3 regions of the Pseudomonas sp. HLS-6 TE3448 genome follow, and region 1 is predicted to be linked to each of the others. Evidence: riboswitches for the same ligand, from Rfam matches in the RefSeq annotation. Region 1 holds a riboswitch; each other region holds the start of a gene.
The links. A riboswitch is a leader RNA that binds a small molecule or an ion and turns the genes downstream of it on or off. The one in region 1 is predicted to bind cobalamin.
Positions count from the first base shown of each region.

Region 1 (6,199 bases):
GCCGCTTGCAGGTGCGAGCGGTAGAACAGGACAGCCACCACCGGCTGACTGGCTACCCAGTCAGCGAACCAGTCGTCCAGTACCGCCGCCTCGCGCTGCGGGTGATACACCACCGTGCGGGGCAGCTGCTGGGGGATATCCCAGCTGTAGTCACGCCCAAGCCATTGATTGGCCATGCATTTGAAGAGGTTCAGCGCGTTGGCCTTGCCGCCCTGCCGCAGAAAGTGCCAGAGCCGCTCCGCGTCTGCCGCCGGCACGTTGCCAAGGCTGCTCAACTCCGGATCCGGACGGTCATCCCCCGGCACCAGGATCAACTGCACGCCTTGGGCAGCCAATGCCACCAACTGCTCGACGCCATAACGCCAATACCCAATGCCGCCGTGTAGCGACACCAAAATGACCTTGGCATGGCGCAGCACCTGGTCAACATACAGGTCTACCGACGCATGATTCTGCACCTGCATCGGGTTGGCCAGACGCAGGCTGGGATAATCCTCCGGCAATTGCCGGGCCGTTTCGGCCAGCAGTGCCAGGTGTGAATCACCGCTGCAGAGAATAACCAGCTCGGCGGGTGTCTGGCCCAAGTCGGCAATACTGTCATCCGGCACAAAGCCGCCGGGCTGGGTCCGCAGCAGGTGCATGGGTCAGGCGCCCAGCGCTGTACGCAGTTCAGCTTCCAGTGTCGCACCATCCAGCGCCTGGCCGATCAGTACCAGACGGGTACTGCGCGGCTCGTCTGCGCGCCAGGCACGATCGAAGTGCTTGTCGAAACGCGTACCGACACCCTGGATCAGCAGGCGCATCGGCTTGCCCGGAATGGCTGCAAAGCCTTTGGCGCGGAGGATGCCGTGACGTACGACCAGTTGGGTCAAGGCATCAAGCAGCAAGCTCTCGTCGGATTCAGGCAGCTCAATCGAAATGGAGTCGAAAGCGTCGTGGTCATGATCATCATGGTCTTCGCCGTCATGATGGCTGTCATGGTGAGTGCGACGACCGTCAATGTGCGCTTCCGATTCCGCAGCCAATCCGAGCAAGACTTCAAGCGGTAGACGGCCACTGCTGGCCTCGACGACTTTGACCGCGGGTGGCAGCTCTTCGGCCACTTCGGCGCGTACCGCTGCCAAGGCATGCGCCTCGATCAGGTCGGCCTTGTTCAGTACCACCAGATCGGCACTGGCCAGCTGGTCGGCAAACAGTTCATGCAGCGGGGACTCGTGGTCCAGGTTCGGGTCGAGTTTACGCTGGGCATCCACCTGGTCCGGATACGCCGCAAACGTACCGGCAGCCACGGCCGGGCTGTCGACCACGGTAATGACCGCATCGACCGTGCAGGCGTTACGGATTTCCGGCCACTGGAAGGCTTGTACCAGAGGCTTTGGCAGGGCCAGGCCACTGGTTTCGATGAGGATATGGTCCAGGTCGCCACGACGCGCCACCAGCTCGCGCATGACCGGGAAGAACTCTTCCTGCACGGTGCAGCACAGGCAGCCGTTGGCAAGCTCGTACACCCGGCCGCTCGCCTCTTCTTCAGTACAGCCGATGCTGCATTGCTTGAGGATTTCACCGTCGATGCCCAGCTCGCCAAACTCATTGACGATGACTGCAATACGGCGACCCTGTGCATTGTCGAGCATATGCCGCAACAGCGTGGTTTTGCCCGAGCCGAGAAAGCCGGTGACGATGGTGACGGGGAGTTTTGCCAGTGTTTTCATGTCGTTGCCCTTGGCAGCAATGGCGGGCGGGCACGACGAAAACCACGGGGGTCATGTGCCCGTGCGCGTTCGCTACCGGATCACCCCGCCCGGTTGAATGTCGGAAACTGTCCGAGGCAGGTCTCCTGGCTTGCGTCGTGCTGGCGAACATACCAGCGGCACCGGCGCCTTCCCGCAAAACTACGCAGTGGCAATGCCAGGCTTTGCAACGCTTACAGTTGCGGGGGCAGCCGCGGCTTAAACCGCGTTCCCGTCTTAGCTCCGGGCTGACCGGAGAACCTCGAAACGGCAAGGCTACGCAGTCGTTCAGGGTCGGTCAACCGTCGTTGTGATTGACGCGCACCTGCGCCCATGATTTGCTACCTCCTTCGTTTGGGTGCCTTTAACGAGGTGAAACGGGAAACCGGTGCGTCGCGGCCTGAGTTACGCGCGACAATGCCGGTGCTGCCCCCGCAACGGTAAGCGAGGAAAGCGTCTAGACCACTGTGCCAGCAACGCGGCATGGGAAGGTGACGCTCCAGGCTAAGCACAGTGCCAGCCCTCGCAAGCCCGGAGACCGGCCCAGTACAGAATTGACAAACCCGCGGTGGGCGGGCGCTGTTGCAACCTCTGGGTGAGTCCGCCCATGGGTTTCTTGCGCATGCCTGCTGCTGATAACCCCTCAGAGGAAAGCACCATGCCCGTCACAACCGCCCACAGCCACTCCGCCGCCATCAGTACCACTCGCAGCCAGCGCCTGGTCGTCGCTATCGGCGCATCGCTGCTGGGCTTGTGCCTGGTTTACTTCGCGGGTTTTTCGCACATCGAGGCGGTTCACAACGCTGCCCATGACACCCGTCACAGCGCCGCGTTTCCTTGCCACTAAGGGACAGCGCCATGATCAAGCACATTGTCCGCACGGCCGGCTTCACCGGCCTGCTCGCTGCCCTGCTGCTGACCTTGCTGCAAAGCCTGTGGGTCACCCCGCTGATTATCAAGGCGGAAGCCTACGAGAGTGCAGCGCCTGCAGTCGAAACCCACAGCCATGATGCGGGTACCGCCGAACATCATCACGATGCGCAAGCCTGGGCCCCCGAAGACGGCTGGCAACGGCTGCTGGCCACGACCGGTAGCAACCTGGTAGTGGCCGTCGGTTTTGCCCTGGTACTGGCGGGGCTGTATACCTTGCGTGCGCCTGCTGGTTGGGCCGCAGGCGTACTGTGGGGCCTGGCAGGCTTTGCGGTGTTCTGCCTGGCGCCCACGCTGGGCTTGCCAGCGGAGTTGCCAGGAACGGCCGCGGCCGATCTGGCGCAACGCCAATTCTGGTGGATCGGTACTGCAGCGGCCACCGCCATTGGCTTGGGGCTTATTGCATTCGCCAACAACGGTTTGCTCAAGTTACTGGGCGCCGTACTGCTGGTCATCCCTCATGTAATCGGTGCACCACAGCCAGACGCGCATGAGGCCTTGGCTCCGGAAGCACTGGAGGCCGAATTCAAACTCGCCTCACTGCTGACCAACGCTGCCTTCTGGCTGGCATTGGGCTTGATCAGCAGTTGGCTCTACCGTCGCCAGAGCCAGGCGTAATGCCTGAACGGCCCAATCCGTTGCGAGTATTCGCCGGGTTGGGCTGTCGCCGAGGCTGTTCGGTGGCAGCCTTGAGCGATCTACTGGATCAAACCCTGCAGGCCCATGGCCTCAGCCACGATAACCTGCTTGGCCTTGCCAGTATCGAACTGAAAAGCGAGGAGGCCGGCCTGCATGCCCTCGCCGCTCAACTCGGCATTCCACTGCTGTTTTTCAGCGCTGCCCAGTTAGCCACCTTTGAATCACGCCTGACCCACCGTTCGCTCACCGCCTTCGCCCACAGCGGCTGTTACAGCGTCGCTGAAAGTGCTGCACTTGCATTGGCCGAGCACTACGGCTCAATGCCTGCACAGCTCCTTGTTCCACGCCATGCCAGCCTTAATGCCACCCTGGCATTGGCCTGCGGCGCGTCCTTTGACGGATAATCTGCGCCTCGCATCGACCTTACCTTCAGGATTCACCCCATGACCGTCTATTTCATCGGTGCCGGCCCCGGCGACCCGGAGCTGATTACCGTCAAGGGCCAGCGCCTGATTCATCGCTGCCCGGTCATTATCTATGCTGGATCCCTGGTGCCCGCTGCCGTGCTCGAAGGGCACCGTGCCGAAACCGTGATCAACAGCGCTGAGCTTCACCTGGCGCAAATTATCGAGGCCATGCGTGAAGCCCATGCCAAAGGCCAGGATGTGGCCCGGGTACACAGTGGCGACCCGAGCCTGTATGGGGCCATTGGTGAGCAGATTCGCCATTTGCGCGAACTGGCGATTCCCTTCGAGATCATTCCCGGTGTCACCGCTGCTGCCGCCAGTGCCGCTTTACTCGGTTGCGAGCTGACCCTGCCAGAGGTTTCGCAGAGCGTCATCCTCACGCGCTATGCCGACAAATCGCCGATGCCCGCTGGCGAGGAACTGGCCAGCCTGGCCGCACACAAGGCTACGCTTGCCATACACTTGGGAGTGCAGCACCTGGCAAAGATTGTCGAAGAATTGCGCCCCCACTATGGCGGGGACTGTCCAATCGCGGTCGTGCACCGTGCGACCTGGCCGGACCAGGACTGGGTCAAAGGCACGCTGGACGATATCCTGACGCAAGTCCAGGCCAAAGGCTTCCGGCGTACTGCATTGATTCTGGTAGGACGGGTACTGGCAGCAGATGCCTTTGCCGAATCGGCGCTATACCGTGCCGGCCACGCACACCTCTACCGGCCTTAGACGACCTGTGTGCGACAGCACACTCACTGAGTATGAAGGAGTCGACCATGCTTGAACTGCGCCCCAACTGTGAATGCTGTGGTACCGATCTGCCTGGCGACAGCCAGGACGCGTTCATCTGCTCCTTCGAATGCACTTATTGTCGAGACTGCAACAACAATGAATTGAAGGGCCTCTGCCCAAACTGTGGCGGTCAACTAACGGCCCGTCCGCCACGAGTTGGTGCAGCATTAGTGCGCAACCCTGCTTCGAAACAACGCATCGTCAAGGAAAGCGGCTGTCCAACCCGCTCGAGCAAGTAGCCTCTCAACTGCAGGACACACCGAAACGCGTCTTCATATGAGGCCGCGATTCCGGTTTTTCCAATAGCAGTTAGGCATGCTTCACCTTGATCGTAGGATTTTTCACTTAAACAACCTATATTTTTCTACGCTCCTATACTCTCCATACTCATTGGCTATTATTCTGCGTATCGTACGCTGCTTGCCGACAACGGCCTGGCGCGCCTTCCTGAGAGAATCAAGAAAAGGCCCACATTCACGACAAGGAGTTGCGCATGGCGAAGGTCTTAATCGTCGACGATCACCCCACTATTCGTATTGGCTTGAAGATGCTGCTGGAACAGCAGCGGCACCAGGTCCTGGGCGAGTGCGGCGACGGCGCAGAATCTATTCAGTTGGTTGAAAAGCTCAAACCCGACGTTGTCATTCTTGACCTTGGGCTGCCACGCCGTGATGGCCTGAGTGTGATCCAGCGTCTGCTGAAAGCGGATCAGCCGCCGCGCATTGTGGTGTACACCGGACAGGCAGCAGAGCTGTACGCCCGAAGGTGCCTGGATGCAGGTGCTTCCGCCTTTGTTCAAAAGGAAGAGACGGCCGACTCCCTGATGGCGGCCTTGAAAGCGGTTGTGTCCGGTTACTCCTACTTCCCTGACATGTCCTTGCGCGGCCCGATGAGCACTGAGAAGCAGCGCCTGGAAGAGTTGTCCGCTCAAGAAATGGTCGTGCTGCGCTTGCTCGCCAAAGGCCGCTCCAACAAAGATATCGCTGACGACATTCAGCTCAGCCCAAAGACCATCAGTACCTACAAAACCCGAATCATGGAGAAGCTACAGGTCAATTCGCTGGTCGAAATGGTCGATCTGGCCAACCGTAATATGCTATGAAGCGCCCGAGGCTGGCCCTTCTGGCCTGCTGTCTGGTATTGCTGACAGCCAGTCACACCTTCGCTGATAGCCAGGGCGAACCGCGCACGCTGCTCGCCCGCTCCTTGAGCAGCAGTAAACCCTTGTCGCTGTCGGAGGATGACCGTCAGTGGTTGAAAGACAAGCGCACGCTGGTATTGGGCACCTCGGCGCCGGACTACCCTCCGTTCGACATCAACCTCAGCCAGACCGACTATGAGGGCCTGACTGCCGATTACGCAGGCCTGCTCGGCGAGCAGTTGAAAATTCCGATTGAAGTGCAACGTTTCTCAAGCCGCCGTGAGGCCATCGCCGCCCTGGATGCAGGCCGCATCGACCTGCTGGGCAGCGCCAACGGCTATGAGGCGGCAGACACTACGCTGATCCTGAGTCAGCCGTATGCCGACGACCAGCCCATCATTGTCACCCCACTGGGCAAACCCCGCAGTGCAGAGGACCCACTGGCAAACGTGACATTGGCCATGGTGGACCACTACCTGCCAGAGGCCGAGGTTCGCCAGCTTTAC
Region 1 is NZ_JBRJIO010000001.1:3,842,045-3,848,243, reverse strand. It holds gene cobN (cobaltochelatase subunit CobN) at 1-641, opposite strand, end outside; gene cobW (cobalamin biosynthesis protein CobW) at 645-1,712, opposite strand; cobalamin riboswitch at 1,811-2,010, opposite strand; cobalamin riboswitch at 2,070-2,291, shown strand; gene AB7M23_RS17740 (CbtB domain-containing protein) at 2,389-2,577, shown strand; gene AB7M23_RS17735 (CbtA family protein) at 2,589-3,278, shown strand; gene AB7M23_RS17730 (cobalamin biosynthesis protein) at 3,278-3,703, shown strand; gene cobM (precorrin-4 C(11)-methyltransferase) at 3,743-4,489, shown strand; gene AB7M23_RS17720 (DUF1272 domain-containing protein) at 4,537-4,791, shown strand; gene AB7M23_RS17715 (response regulator) at 5,046-5,654, shown strand; gene AB7M23_RS17710 (transporter substrate-binding domain-containing protein) at 5,651-6,199, shown strand, end outside.

Region 2 (6,199 bases), 420 kb from region 1:
CGCGAATGGGGGCACGGTGTGATTGCCGATGTGCAATCCGGTTTCACTCAGGGCACGGTCGGCTTTGGCCTGGATGTGCAGGGCGTATTGGGCCTCAAGCTCGATGGCGGTAATGGTGTGGTCGGCAACGGTGTGGGGGTGCCTGGCATCGTTTCGCGCTCTGGCGCCAACTTCGATGGCGAACCCAAGGATGAGTACAGCAAGGTCGGCGCGGCGCTGAAGGTGCGTGCCTTCGACACCGAAGTGCGCTACGGCGATGTGCGCCCGACCAGCCCGGTACTCTATGCCAGCGATATCCGCCTGTTGCCCCAGACCTTGCGCGGCCTGGTGTTTCGAAACACCTCCGTGGAGGGCCTGACCCTGCAGGGCGGCAAGCTTGAATCGAGCAGCGATCGCAACGCCAGCAACCACCGTGGCGACCTCGGCACGGTGTACGCGGGGCGCTTCAAGGGCGCCAACGATGTGATCTACCTGGGCGGTGACTATGTGTTCAACGACCAACTGAGCTTCAAGTTGCACACCAGCCGACTTGACGACATCTGGAACCAGTCATTTGCCCGCTTCGATTTTGTGCAGCCGATCAACGAGGCCCTGAGCGTCAACACCGGCCTGAACTACTACCGCACCCGCGACAGCGGCAAGGCGTTGGCCGGCAAGATCGACAACGACTCCTGGAGCGCCCATGCCGGGCTGGGTTATGGCGCCCATGCCTTCAAGTTGAGCTACACGCGGATCGACGGTGACACGCCGTTCGACTATGTCTGGAACACCTACGACCTTGAGCTGGATGCCGCATCCCAGATATCGGACTTCAACAACCCCAACGAACGTGCCTGGGAGGCGCGTTATGACTACAACTTCGTTGGCCTCGGTGTGCCCGGCCTCACCCTGACCACGCGTTACGTGCGCGGTACCGACATTGATGGCAGCCGCGCCGGGGGGGCCTACAGCTACTACAGCGGCATCAAGGATGGCAGCCACTGGGAGCGCAACGTCTGGATCAAGTATGTGGTGCAGAGCGGGCCGGCCAAGGACCTCTCATTCAACCTGATGCAGGCCACGCACCGTGTCGGCGGCGATCACGTGGCCGAGTCCAACGTTGACGAAGTGCGTTTCATCGTCGAGTACCCGCTGGATTTCCGCTTGTAAGCCTGTGCTGTAGCCCTTTCTTACCTGTACCGCATGGAGTAGTCACGCATGACCGATAGACTGCATACCCGCCTACCCGAGCAGGCCGTTTCAGCGCCTCGGCGTCCGGCCCATATTATTCGTAGTGATGCCGAAGCCATTGAGGTGGCCCAGCGCCTGGCCCAGGATTTTGCCCAAGAAGCCGTTGCGCGTGATCGCGAGCGACGTCTGCCTTGGGCGGAGCTGGACCGCTTTTCCGAGAGTGGCCTGTGGGCCATTACCGTTCCCAAGGCCCAGGGTGGTGCTGGCGTGTCCTACGCCACGCTGACCGAGGTCGTGGCAACCGTTTCAGCGGCGGACTCCTCGCTGGGGCAGTTGCCGCAGAATCACTACGGTGTCATCAACAACCTGCTGTTGACCGGGAGCAAGGCACAGCAACATCACTATTTTGCCAAGGTGCTTGCCGGCTATCGGTTCGGCAATGCCTTCTCCGAAGCCAAGAGCAAAACCGTCACTGCATTCGAAACACGCATTCACTTTGAGGGCGACACCGCGGTGCTGGAGGGCGAGAAGTTCTACTGCACCGGCGCGCTGTTCGCTCACATTGTCCCGACGGCGGCGGTGGATGAGCAGAACCGGCCGTTCATTGCGTTTGTGCCACGGGACGCGCAAGGGCTGAGCATTGTCGATAACTGGGATGGCTTTGGGCAGCGCACCACCGCCAGTGGCAAAGCAGTGATCGACCGCGTACGCGTGCCGCTCAGCGCCGTGATTCCGGCCTGGAAAGCCTATGACCGACCCACCGCCGATGGGCCGGTGTCGCAGATCATTCAGGCTGCGGTGGACACCGGTATTGCCCGAGGCGCGTTTGCCGAAACCCTGCGCGTGGCGCGAGAGGCGCGTCCGTGGGTCGACAGTGGTTTGCAGCACGGTTGGCAGGACCCATTGAGCCAGGCTGCGATTGGCGACCTGGCCTGGCGCCTGCACGCTGCCGAAGCGATCCTCCGGGCGTCCGCCCAGGCCGTGGACCTTGCGCTTGCGGAGCCTACCGAAGCAAGCGTCGCCCACGCCTCGGTGGTTGTCGGCCAGGCCAAAGTCCTGTCTACCGAGATCGCCCTGTTGGCGTCGACCCGGCTGCTGGAACTGGGAGGCACGCGCAGTGTGTCTGCCAGCCAGGGGCTGGACCGTTTCTGGCGTAACGCGCGCACGCATACGCTGCACGATCCGGTGCGCTGGAAATACCACCTGATCGGCAACCAGCGCCTGAACGGCGTCAATCCACAACGTCATTCCTGGAACTGAGGACCTGCTTATGTCTCATGCTCATACACTGGCCGACCTGGGGTTCGCGCAAAATGTTCAACGTGCGCTGGTCGAACACTTGCAAGGGAGCCCGTTGAAGGACGATACCCTGACCATCGCAAGTATTGGTGACCTGGAGGTGCGTATTGCTGCCGCCGATGCGTTGCTGGCGCAGGCCGGGCGCTCGTCGGTCGAGGCCGCCAGCGCACGCTTGGCTGCCGCAGAAGCGGCACAACGGGCGAGTGAACTGCAGGTCGAACTGACCGGAAGGCAAACGCCGCGCCCGTCAATTGAGGGCGATGCCGTACCGTTGTCGCAACTGCGCCGTCGCTTGGGCGACCACTACCTCAATGGTGTGGCACTGACCTGAGCAAAACACACCTGCCATCCCGAGGGATCGGCATGGCAGGTGTGTCATTGATTACGCTACTTTGAGCGTGTTAACGCAGGTGAATCGGGCAACAAAGGCGTTGCTGGCGTAACGCTTGAGCTTGCGGGCCACCAGGCAGGTGAACAGCGGTTCACACAGCACCAACGGCAGGTAGGACGCTGCGAACATCGCCCAGTTACGCAAAGGTGTCGGCTCTTCGCCCATGGACAACCAGAAGCCCACCATCGCCACTACGCCGGTGTAATACACCGCATCGAACTTGACCACCTCGGTCCAGCGAACACGCCGCCCACCGATGTCAAAGAAGTGCCTACCCAGCAAGCCATGAGCCACGATCAGTGGCAGCATCAGCGACAATGCATTGACCCCCAGATGCAGCAGATCCTGCGGTTCAAACAACAGGCCTTGCAGCAACAGGCCGATGGCAAAGCCAAACAGCGTGGGAACAAACCCAAAGATGATGTAAACCGCGGAAGCGCCTACAAAATGCAGCTCTGATGCCCCGATTGGTAAATGGAACACTTCCATGAACACCGAGAAAAATGCCGCAGCCAGCACGGTTTTGATCAGGTTGTCGGGGCGTAGCAGCTTGTGTGAAAACGCCGCAAGCGTGGCAATGGCGGCAGCGTTTGCGTACAGCACTTTAGCGGCGTTGAGCACGCCAGGTTCAATATGCATCGGTTCTCCCTCCGAGGGATGCGAGTTCAGGAACTGCCAATAGCATTGGCGGTACTTGTGGCAGGTCTCCTGGCTCAAGGCTCAACACCCTCTCGCGCCTTCCCGGCTGAATTGGCCAGTGGCGTTTGCGAAAGAGCTAACCTATTACAGTTGCGGGGGCAGCGCAGGAATAACCGAAAGGTGCACCTGCTTCCCTATTGCTTCACCGGCGGGTGAAACCACAAAGCGTGGACAGAGTAAGTAATGCCGTTCATTTAAGGAAGCGGCATGCCCACATTCCCTGTTGCAGGCTTGCCTGCGATGGCGTCGGCGGGGTGTCAGTGAGCATGCGGTGCCTGTATCGTTGGTCAGGACGGGTCCTTGAATACGCGGCGACCAAGGTAGCTGAACGACAGCACCAGCAGAATCAGTGCGCCCGTGGCCACCTGTTGCCAGTAGAAGTTCCAGCCGATCAGCAGCAGGCCATTGGCGGTGATGTTCAGGAAGAGGACGCCCAGCAGCGTACCCGGTACGTTGGCCCGCCCATGGCGGTTGAGGGTGGTGCCGATAAATACGGCGCCGATGGCATTGATCAGAAAGGCGTTACCCGACATCGGTACGTAGGCATTCACTGTGCTGCTCAGCAAAATACCCGCGACTGAGCAGGCCAGGGCGCACGCGATGAACACCCGGGCGGTGATGCGCTGCACCGGCACACCGCTGTAGCGCGCGACCTCCGGTTGTTCGCCGATGGCCAGCACCTGACGGCCGAAGCGGCCTTTGGCGAGCGCTACACCGTAACCCGCCGCCAAAATCGCAACGATCAGTAGCGGCAGCGGAATGCCGAGCACGACGATGCTGGCCAGGGCAGGGCGTGCCTGTGCAGCCAGGTAGATCGGCTGGCCGCCGTCTGAGAGCAACTGCTGCACGCTGGTGCCGATAAATAGCGTACCGAGTGTCGCCAGGAATGGCGAAATACGCAACCCGCTGATCAACACTGCGTTGAACATGCCGGTCAGGCCGCCCACCAGTATCGCGGACACGATTGCCGGCAGCAGCCCAAAGCCGGCATTGAGCGATACGACGAACGTCAGTGCAGCCAGATCCAACGCTACGCTCACCGAAAGGTCGATACCGCCAGCGCTGATTGCCAGCGTCATGCCGATGGCGACGATGGCCAGGAGGGCGAAGTTGTTGAGCAATACACTGCTGAGGTTGCCCACACTGAGAAAACCGGGTGCATTGACCGCGAAAAATACCAGCAGCACCAGGAACAAGACGGGCAAGACCAGGCGCAGCCATTGACGACTGATTGATACCGAGGCGGTGCTGGGTAGCACTGTGGTTGATTGGTTCATGTCACGACCTCCCACGCAGCAGGCTTGAACTGGCGACGACCAGCAGAATCAATACACCCTGAACACCGTTGACCCAGAAGCTGGAGATGTTCAGCAGCTGGAAACCATTGACCAGGAAACCCACCAGCAACGTGGCCAGCAATGTGCCGCTGATGCTCGGGCGCAGGCGGCGGGAGAACACGCTGCCTAGAAAGGCGATGGCCACAACCGACAGCAGCATCTCCCCAGAGCCGGTGGTGCTGCCACTGAACCAGGCGGCCGAACAAAACGACGCCAGGCTCCCGCACAGACCACTGAGCAGGTAGCTGGAGAACTGATAGGTCGCCACAGGCAGGCCTGCTGCAGTTGCTGCTTCCGGGTACTCGCCAACGGCATACAGGCGCAGGCTGTAACGACTGAACTGGATCAGCAGCGTCAACAGCAGCGCGGCCATGAGGAACACCCAGGCCAATGCCGGCTGCCCCAGCCAATGACCAAAACTGAGCAGCTCCAGTAGCGCTGACTCGGTTGGTAGCACGGTATTTTCCGTCAGTACCAGCTCCAGGCCGGCAATCAGGTTCATGCTGGCCAGCGTCGCCAGCAGTGGCGGCAGGCGCAGGCCGACCACCACCAGGCCGTTCAGCGCGCCGATGGCCAGGCCACATGCCAAGGTCAGGGCGATGCTGCTGGCCGCACTGACGCCCGCATTGTTCAGCGTGGCATAGACGGCGGCCGACAGCCCGAGATTGGCCGCCAGCGACAGGTCAAGGCCGCCAGATACCACGTTGGAGCCGCCACCGATGATCACGATGGTCAGCCCGAAAGCGAGTAGGCCGAGGATTGCAGACTGCGCGAAGACATTCGAGAGGTTGGTGGGTGAAAGGAAGTTTTGCGCTGTACTGGCAAATACCAGCAAGATCGCCAGGAACGCCAGCGAAGCGCCATGGCGCAGCAGTTTCAATTGCCAGCGGTTCGAGAGTCGTGGGACCGACACGCTGGCCAGGGAGAGATCAGTGGACATAGTCGGGTTCCTGTTGATGATGTGTGCCGGACGCAAGCGCCAGTAGCGTGTCGCTGTCGAGCTCGGCGGCCTTGCGTTGTGCAACGATGACCCCTCGATGCATGACATAGAGGCGGTCGCACAGGCCCAGCAGCTCGGGCAGATCGGACGAAAGCAGCAAGACACCGGCGCCTTGCTCCACCAGCTTTCCGATCAGACGGTAGATCTCCACTTTGGCGCCGATGTCGATACCGACGCTGGGCTCGTCCAGCAGGTAGAGGGTCGACTGCCGGCTCAGCCACTTGGCCAGTGCCACCTTCTGCTGATTGCCACCGCTGAGCTGGCGCACCCTGGCCTGCGGCCCGGAGGTCTTGATCAGCAGAT
Region 2 is NZ_JBRJIO010000001.1:3,422,544-3,428,742, forward strand. It holds gene AB7M23_RS15845 (OprD family porin) at 1-1,149, shown strand, start outside; gene AB7M23_RS15850 (SfnB family sulfur acquisition oxidoreductase) at 1,198-2,430, shown strand; gene AB7M23_RS15855 (hypothetical protein) at 2,441-2,800, shown strand; gene AB7M23_RS15860 (energy-coupling factor ABC transporter permease) at 2,852-3,499, opposite strand; cobalamin riboswitch at 3,542-3,737, opposite strand; gene AB7M23_RS15865 (ABC transporter permease) at 3,847-4,836, opposite strand; gene AB7M23_RS15870 (ABC transporter permease) at 4,838-5,836, opposite strand; gene AB7M23_RS15875 (sugar ABC transporter ATP-binding protein) at 5,826-6,199, opposite strand, start outside.
Region 2: another riboswitch for cobalamin. It lies ahead of AB7M23_RS15860 (energy-coupling factor ABC transporter permease); the one in region 1 lies ahead of AB7M23_RS17740 (CbtB domain-containing protein).

Region 3 (6,199 bases), 3.7 Mb from region 1:
AGCGACCAGCGGATGGCGGCGCTTTGGCTCACCCAGCAGCGCATCCAGCGCCACACCGGCCACGCTCAGCAAAGCCACACTCATCAACGCTCTCCCCAATGGTTTTCATACAGCATGTCATCGAGCGGACGCGCCTTGGTCCAGCCTTCCAGTTCAAGCATTGGCGCAGGATAAAATGCCGCCACCGGCCCCAGGCAGAGCACGGCCAACGGCTTGGCCCCTTCCGGCATCCCCAGCAAATCCGCCAGTGCCTGTGGCTCGAACAACGATACCCAGCCCATCCCCAGCCCTTCGGCCCGCGCCGCCAACCAGAGGTTCTGGATAGCGCAGGAGAGTGACGCCAGGTCCATTTCCGGCAGCGTACGGCGACCGAAAATATGCCCCTCGCGCTTATCCATCAATGCTGCCACCAACACCTCGGCACAGTCGCTGATGCCTTCGACCTTGAGTTTCATGAAGTCGTCGGCACGCTCGCCAAGCGCTTCGGCTGTGCGCACCCGCTCCTGCTCCACGACCACCTGGATACGCTGACGCAAGCTGCGGTCAGTAATACGGATAAAGCGCCAGGGTTGCATCAAGCCAACGCTGGGGGCCTGGTGCGCAGCCTGAAGCAGGCGCGCCAGAAGCTCAGGTGCCACCTTGCCGCCGATGAAGTGACGCATGTCACGGCGCTCGGCAATCACGCGGTACACCGCCGCCCGCTCGTCCGCGCTGAAATCGTGTTCGCTCATGGTGCCAGTAGCGCCGCCGACGCGTGGGGGTTGGAAGGAAAATAGAAATGCACATAGGAGGCGGTCAGCCGCCCACAGCGATAGACCGCTTCGGCTCCACGCCCACCATTGGGGCTCTGCCCGCGAGCAATCGGGGTCAACTCGGTCTGGGTCAACGAATGGTGGTAGGTGTGCCCGCGCAAGGTGCCTTCCGGCAATGCCACCGCTTGCAACGCCAGCGCGGCCAAGCGCTTTTGCATGACGGCTTCACCGGGCAACAGGCCGAGCAACTCGGCACGCTCACCCGCCACATCAGTGAGGGCATCCAGCAGGTAGAGCATGCCACCGCACTCGGCCAACAGCGGCTTGCCCAATTGATGATGGGTACGAATGGCCGTCAGCATGGGTCTGTTGGCCGCCAGGGCCTGATGGTGCAGTTCAGGGTAGCCGCCCGGCAAATAGAGGCTGTCGGCCTCCGGTAAATGCTCGTCATGCAACGGCGAGAAAAAGCTCAACTGCGCGCCCATGTCGCGGAGCACATCGAGGTTGGCGCCATAGGTAAAGGCAAACGCCTCATCACGGGCCACGGCGATGCGGACACCGGCCAACAAAGGCTCAACCGTGTGCGGTTGGGGGGCTGAAAATGCTACGCTCGGTGGCAACGCCGATTCGCAACTTCCCCCCAGCGCCTCGGCAGCCGCATCCAGGCGCAGGTCGAGGTCGTTCAGTTCACTGGCCTGAACCAGCCCCAGGTGACGGCTCGGCAACTCGATGGCGGTTTCCCGTGACAGGCCGCCATACCAGCGCAGCCCCTCGGTGAGGCTACCCTCCAGCAGTTGTGCGTGGCGCAATGAACCGACGCGGTTGGCCAGTACGCCAGCAAATGGCAGGTCTGGCTGATAGCGTGCCAGGCCCAACGCCAGCGCACCGAAGGTTTGCGCCATGGCTGTACCGTCGATCACCGCCAGCACCGGCACACCAAAGTGCCGAGCCAGATCGGCACTGGATGGCGTACCGTCAAACAGGCCCATGACGCCCTCGATGAGAATCACATCGGCTTCAGCCGCTGCTTCCCACAGCAAGCGTCGGCTCTGCTCGGCGCCAATCATCCACAGGTCCAGCTGGTAGACCGGGGCGCCGCTTGCACGCTCAAGGATCATCGGATCGAGAAAGTCCGGGCCACATTTGAACACCCGCACCTTGCGACCCTGGTTGCGGTGCAGCCGCGCCAGCGCCGCAGTGACCGTGGTCTTGCCCTGACCGGACGCCGGCGCCGCAATCAATACTGCCGGGCAATGCCGGGTTTCACTCATAGCTCGACGCCTTTCTGGGCACGAATACCGGCCTGAAATGCATGCTTGATCATGCCCATCTCAGTGACGGTATCGGCCAGTTCGATCAGCTCCGGCTTGGCACCGCGACCGGTAACGATCACATGCTGCATCGGTGGCCGGGCCTGCAGGTCGGTGAGCACCTGATCCAGGTCGAGGTAGCCATGTTTGAGTGCGATGTTCAGTTCATCGAGCACCACCAGGCTGATGGTCGGATCCTGCAGCAACTCGCGCGTCACCACCCAGGCGGCTTCAGCCGCGGCAATGTCACGCTGCCGGTCCTGGGTTTCCCAGGTAAACCCCTCGCCCATCACGTGATAACGCACCTGCTCGGGAAAACGCCGGAAGAACAGTTCTTCTCCGGTGCTATTGCGGCCCTTGATGAACTGCACCACGCCGCACTGCATGCCGTGGCCCATGGCGCGGGCAAGCATGCCGAACGCCGAACTGCTCTTGCCCTTGCCATTGCCGCTCAATACCAGCAGCAAGCCGCACTCGTTCGGGGAATTGGCAATACGCTCGTCGATCACCGCTTTTTTACGCAGCATGCGCGCCAAGTGGCGTTCGTCACGCTCGGTGGATTCAGTCATCGCTAGTCTCCGCAGGCAACTGTCGGCCGGGCACCACAGGCCATCGTCAGCAACGACGACCGGCACGGGCTGGGGTTTGGAAAGGCCACTGGGCGGCGCGACAGATGAATGGACAAAGCACACGAAAAACGCGCAGGGCTGCGGCCAGAGGCCGGCGTACCGCGCATCACCCTCCGTGATGCCGTTGGCTGTAACAGGCCGGTCTCCGGGCTTGTGAGCGGGGTCATGCACACCCTGGCGACGCGCCTTCCCGGGTCGTAGACCCCGTGGCCCTGCGTAACCTTGACTCACCTACCGTTGCGGGGGCAGCGCCGGAATCGCGCTGCAAGCGCCCACCGGCTTCCCTGTTTCACCCTGCCAACCGCCACGGCTGCAGAGCACCTGAAACAAGTCGCGAAGGTTAGAGGGTTGGGCCGGGAGCGTCAATTAAAGCTGTCAGAACACCTGCTGACGCCGTGCCATGCGCGAGGCGCGACAGACACGTTCAGCGCTTGCGGCATAAGGTCAGCCCATCCCCCAGCGGCAGCAACGACAAATCCACCCGCAGGTCGTCCTTCAATGCCGCGTTCAGCGCCTGGATTGCACGGGTGTCTTCACTGTCCGGTACGACCTGAAGCACGCGCCCACTCCACAGGGTGTTGTCGAACACCACCAGGCCACCCGGACGCAGCACGCGCAAGGCTTCCTCCAGGTAACGCGGGTAATTGGCCTTATCGGCATCAATGAAGATCAAGTCGAAGGATTCTGCATCGAGTGTTGCCAGGGTTTGCAGCGCCGGCCCCAGGCGCAACTCGATACACTCGGCAACACCGGCCTCTTGCCAGTAGCGCTGTGCCGTGGCGTTGTAATCGCCTGGCAGGTCGCAACACAGCAGATGCCCCCCATCCATGGCTTGCGCCATGCACAGGGCGCTGTAGCCAGTGAAGGTACCCACTTCGATGACTCGACGGGCACCGATCAACCGTATCAGCAAGGCGAGTAACTGCCCCTGTTCGGGCGCAACCTGCCAGCGCGCCTCTGGCAACGCCTGGGTTTCAGCACGCAGACGCGCCAACAGCGGCGTCTCACGCAGTGAAACACCTTGCAGGTAGTGATAGAGGGCATCGTCGAGGTAGAGCGTCTGACCGGTCATCGCCCACCTCGATTCAGATCAGGGGTTGCGTGCCAGGTTCGGCTGCGGCGGCTGCAGCACACGCTTGGCGTTCAGGTAAGCCTTTTGCCAATAGCTGTTCGCGAGGTAGTCCAGTCGCACCGTACCACCGGTACGAGGCGCATGGACAAAACGCCCTTCGCCCACATAGATACCGGCATGGCTGACCTCGGAGCCACCATTGGTGGCAAAAAACACCAGATCGCCAGACTGCAGCGCATTACGTTCGATGTTCGGCGCACGAATGCCGATCATCTCGCGGGTAGAACGCGGCAGGGAAATACCTGCGGCATCACGATAAACATAGCCGATCAGGCCGCTGCAATCGAATCCGGAGTCCGGCGTGTTGCCACCCCAACGATACGGCGTACCCACCAGGCCCAAGGCGCGGAACAGTACATCTTCGGCAACCGGGGAGAAATAGACTTGCGGTGCCATGACCGCAGGCTCGACCACTCGCGGGGCCGGAGCCTGGGTTGAGCAGGCGCCCAGCAGGGCTGCCAGGGCAAGTACAGCGAAACGCGCCATCATCGACATAGTCAGAGCATCCTGTCTGAAGCCGGCTGGCACTTGGCCAGAAAATAGTGGTAGTAAAGATTAGACGCTTTCTAAAAACAAGTACGGCGACGCACCCGAGGGCTACGTCGCCGTGTCAAACCTGATCGAGGCTCAGTTACGCGAAATGGTGGTCGGACCCGCCATTGCCAGCGCGCGCTTGGCTTCGATGAAGGTTTTGCTCCAGTAGCGATCGCCAAGGCTGTCGATTCGCACACCACCGCTACGACGGCTGCTGGAGTGAATGAACTGATCGTCGCCCAGGTAGATACCGGCGTGGCTGACACGGCCGCGACCATTGGTGCTGAAGAACAGCAAATCGCCAGGCTTGAGGTTGTTACGCGCAACCTGTGGTGCCTTGACGTTGATCATCTCGCGGGTAGAGCGAGGCAGCTTCATGCCAGCTTCTTCACGAAACAGATAACCGATGAAACCGCTGCAATCGAAGCCCGAGGCCTCGGAAGTACCGCCGAAACGGTAACGGGTACCGATCAGGGACATACCGCGCTCAAGAATGTTATCGGCCAGCGCAGGCAGCTGGTAAGGCTTGCTGCTGCCGAACTCGCTCAGCTCTTCTTCAGTAGCCAGTTCTTCATCAAACACCGAAGAGGTGCCAGAGGATTTGACCGAACCGTGATGAGCAGCGATGGATTGCTGCTCCTGCTGCTGCGATACAGGGCTATGCGCCGCGCAGCCAAAAAGCAGGGTTACAAGTGCGAGGGGCACGAGGGGTGCGAAGCGATTTAGCATGGGCACGACCGTGTCTAGAGTTCAATGAGGGGGAAACTATGCCCTCTATCGAGTCGATTTGCAAATTCAATCGAAAAAAATGTGACTTTTATGTGCCGAGGCTCTAGATCGCCGCTACCAGCCCAGGGTCTCCTTTAAAAAGGGGATCGTAAGCTTGCGCTGCGCTTGCAGCGACGCCTGATCGAGGCGTTCGAGCAGATCGAACAGCGCACTCATGCTGCGGGTGCCACGGGTAAGAATGAAGTGCCCAACCTCATCGGTCAGGTGCAGGCCACGGCGCGAAGCACGCAGTTGCAGGGCGCGCAGCTTGTCTTCATCGGACAATGCACGCATCTGGAAGATCAGCGCCATGGTCAGGCGCGACTTGAGGTCAGCCAGCTTGATCGGCAGCTCGCGAGGCGAACTGGACGCAGCAATCAACAACCGTCGACCGCTGTCACGCAGGCGGTTGAACAGGTGAAACATCGCCTCTTCCCACTCTGGCTTGCCGGCAATGGCCTGCAAGTCGTCGAGGCAGACCAGCTCGTACTGTTCGAGGTTATCCAGCAGTTCTATGCCACGGTCGAGCAACTGCGCCAGCGGCAGATAGACCGCCGGCTCGCCCATCTGCTCAAAACGCAGGCAGGCCGCTTGCAACAGGTGAGTGCGACCCACGCCCTGTTTGCCCCACAGATAGATAAGGCTTTCGGTCCAGCCGGCGTCGGCTTCGCAGAGTCGCTCGACGTAGCCCAATGCTGCGGCGTTGGCACCCGGATAGTAGTTGATGAAGGTGGCGTCATCACGTAGACGCACACCCAGGGGCAACTGGATCGGTTTCATGCTGGCTGGGCGGCTTGGGAAGCCGCAAAGGGCCTTTCTTGAAAAGTCTGCAAAGTTTATACCCGTGAGGTCACTCGCACAATCGCAGAAGACCATAAGCAAAATCAAAGGCTTGCATTAGATGCCTGACACGAGTGCAAGCCTTCTGATATCAGCCTAAAGATCAGGATCGATCTGGCCCGCATAAATATCGGATTCTTTATAAAGGTCATGGACATGCCGCACCAAAACCATGATCACCGCCGCAACGGGCAAGGCCAGCAACACACCGGTAAAGCCGAACAACTCACCGCC
Region 3 is NZ_JBRJIO010000001.1:120,720-126,918, forward strand. It holds gene cbiB (adenosylcobinamide-phosphate synthase CbiB) at 1-84, opposite strand, end outside; gene bluB (5,6-dimethylbenzimidazole synthase) at 84-731, opposite strand; gene AB7M23_RS00540 (cobyrinate a,c-diamide synthase) at 728-2,023, opposite strand; gene cobO (cob(I)yrinic acid a,c-diamide adenosyltransferase) at 2,020-2,631, opposite strand; cobalamin riboswitch at 2,811-3,031, opposite strand; gene AB7M23_RS00550 (O-methyltransferase) at 3,116-3,763, opposite strand; gene AB7M23_RS00555 (C40 family peptidase) at 3,782-4,318, opposite strand; gene AB7M23_RS00560 (C40 family peptidase) at 4,451-5,086, opposite strand; gene hda (DnaA regulatory inactivator Hda) at 5,201-5,905, opposite strand; gene AB7M23_RS00570 (AI-2E family transporter) at 6,062-6,199, opposite strand, start outside.
Region 3: another riboswitch for cobalamin. It lies ahead of cobO (cob(I)yrinic acid a,c-diamide adenosyltransferase); the one in region 1 lies ahead of AB7M23_RS17740 (CbtB domain-containing protein).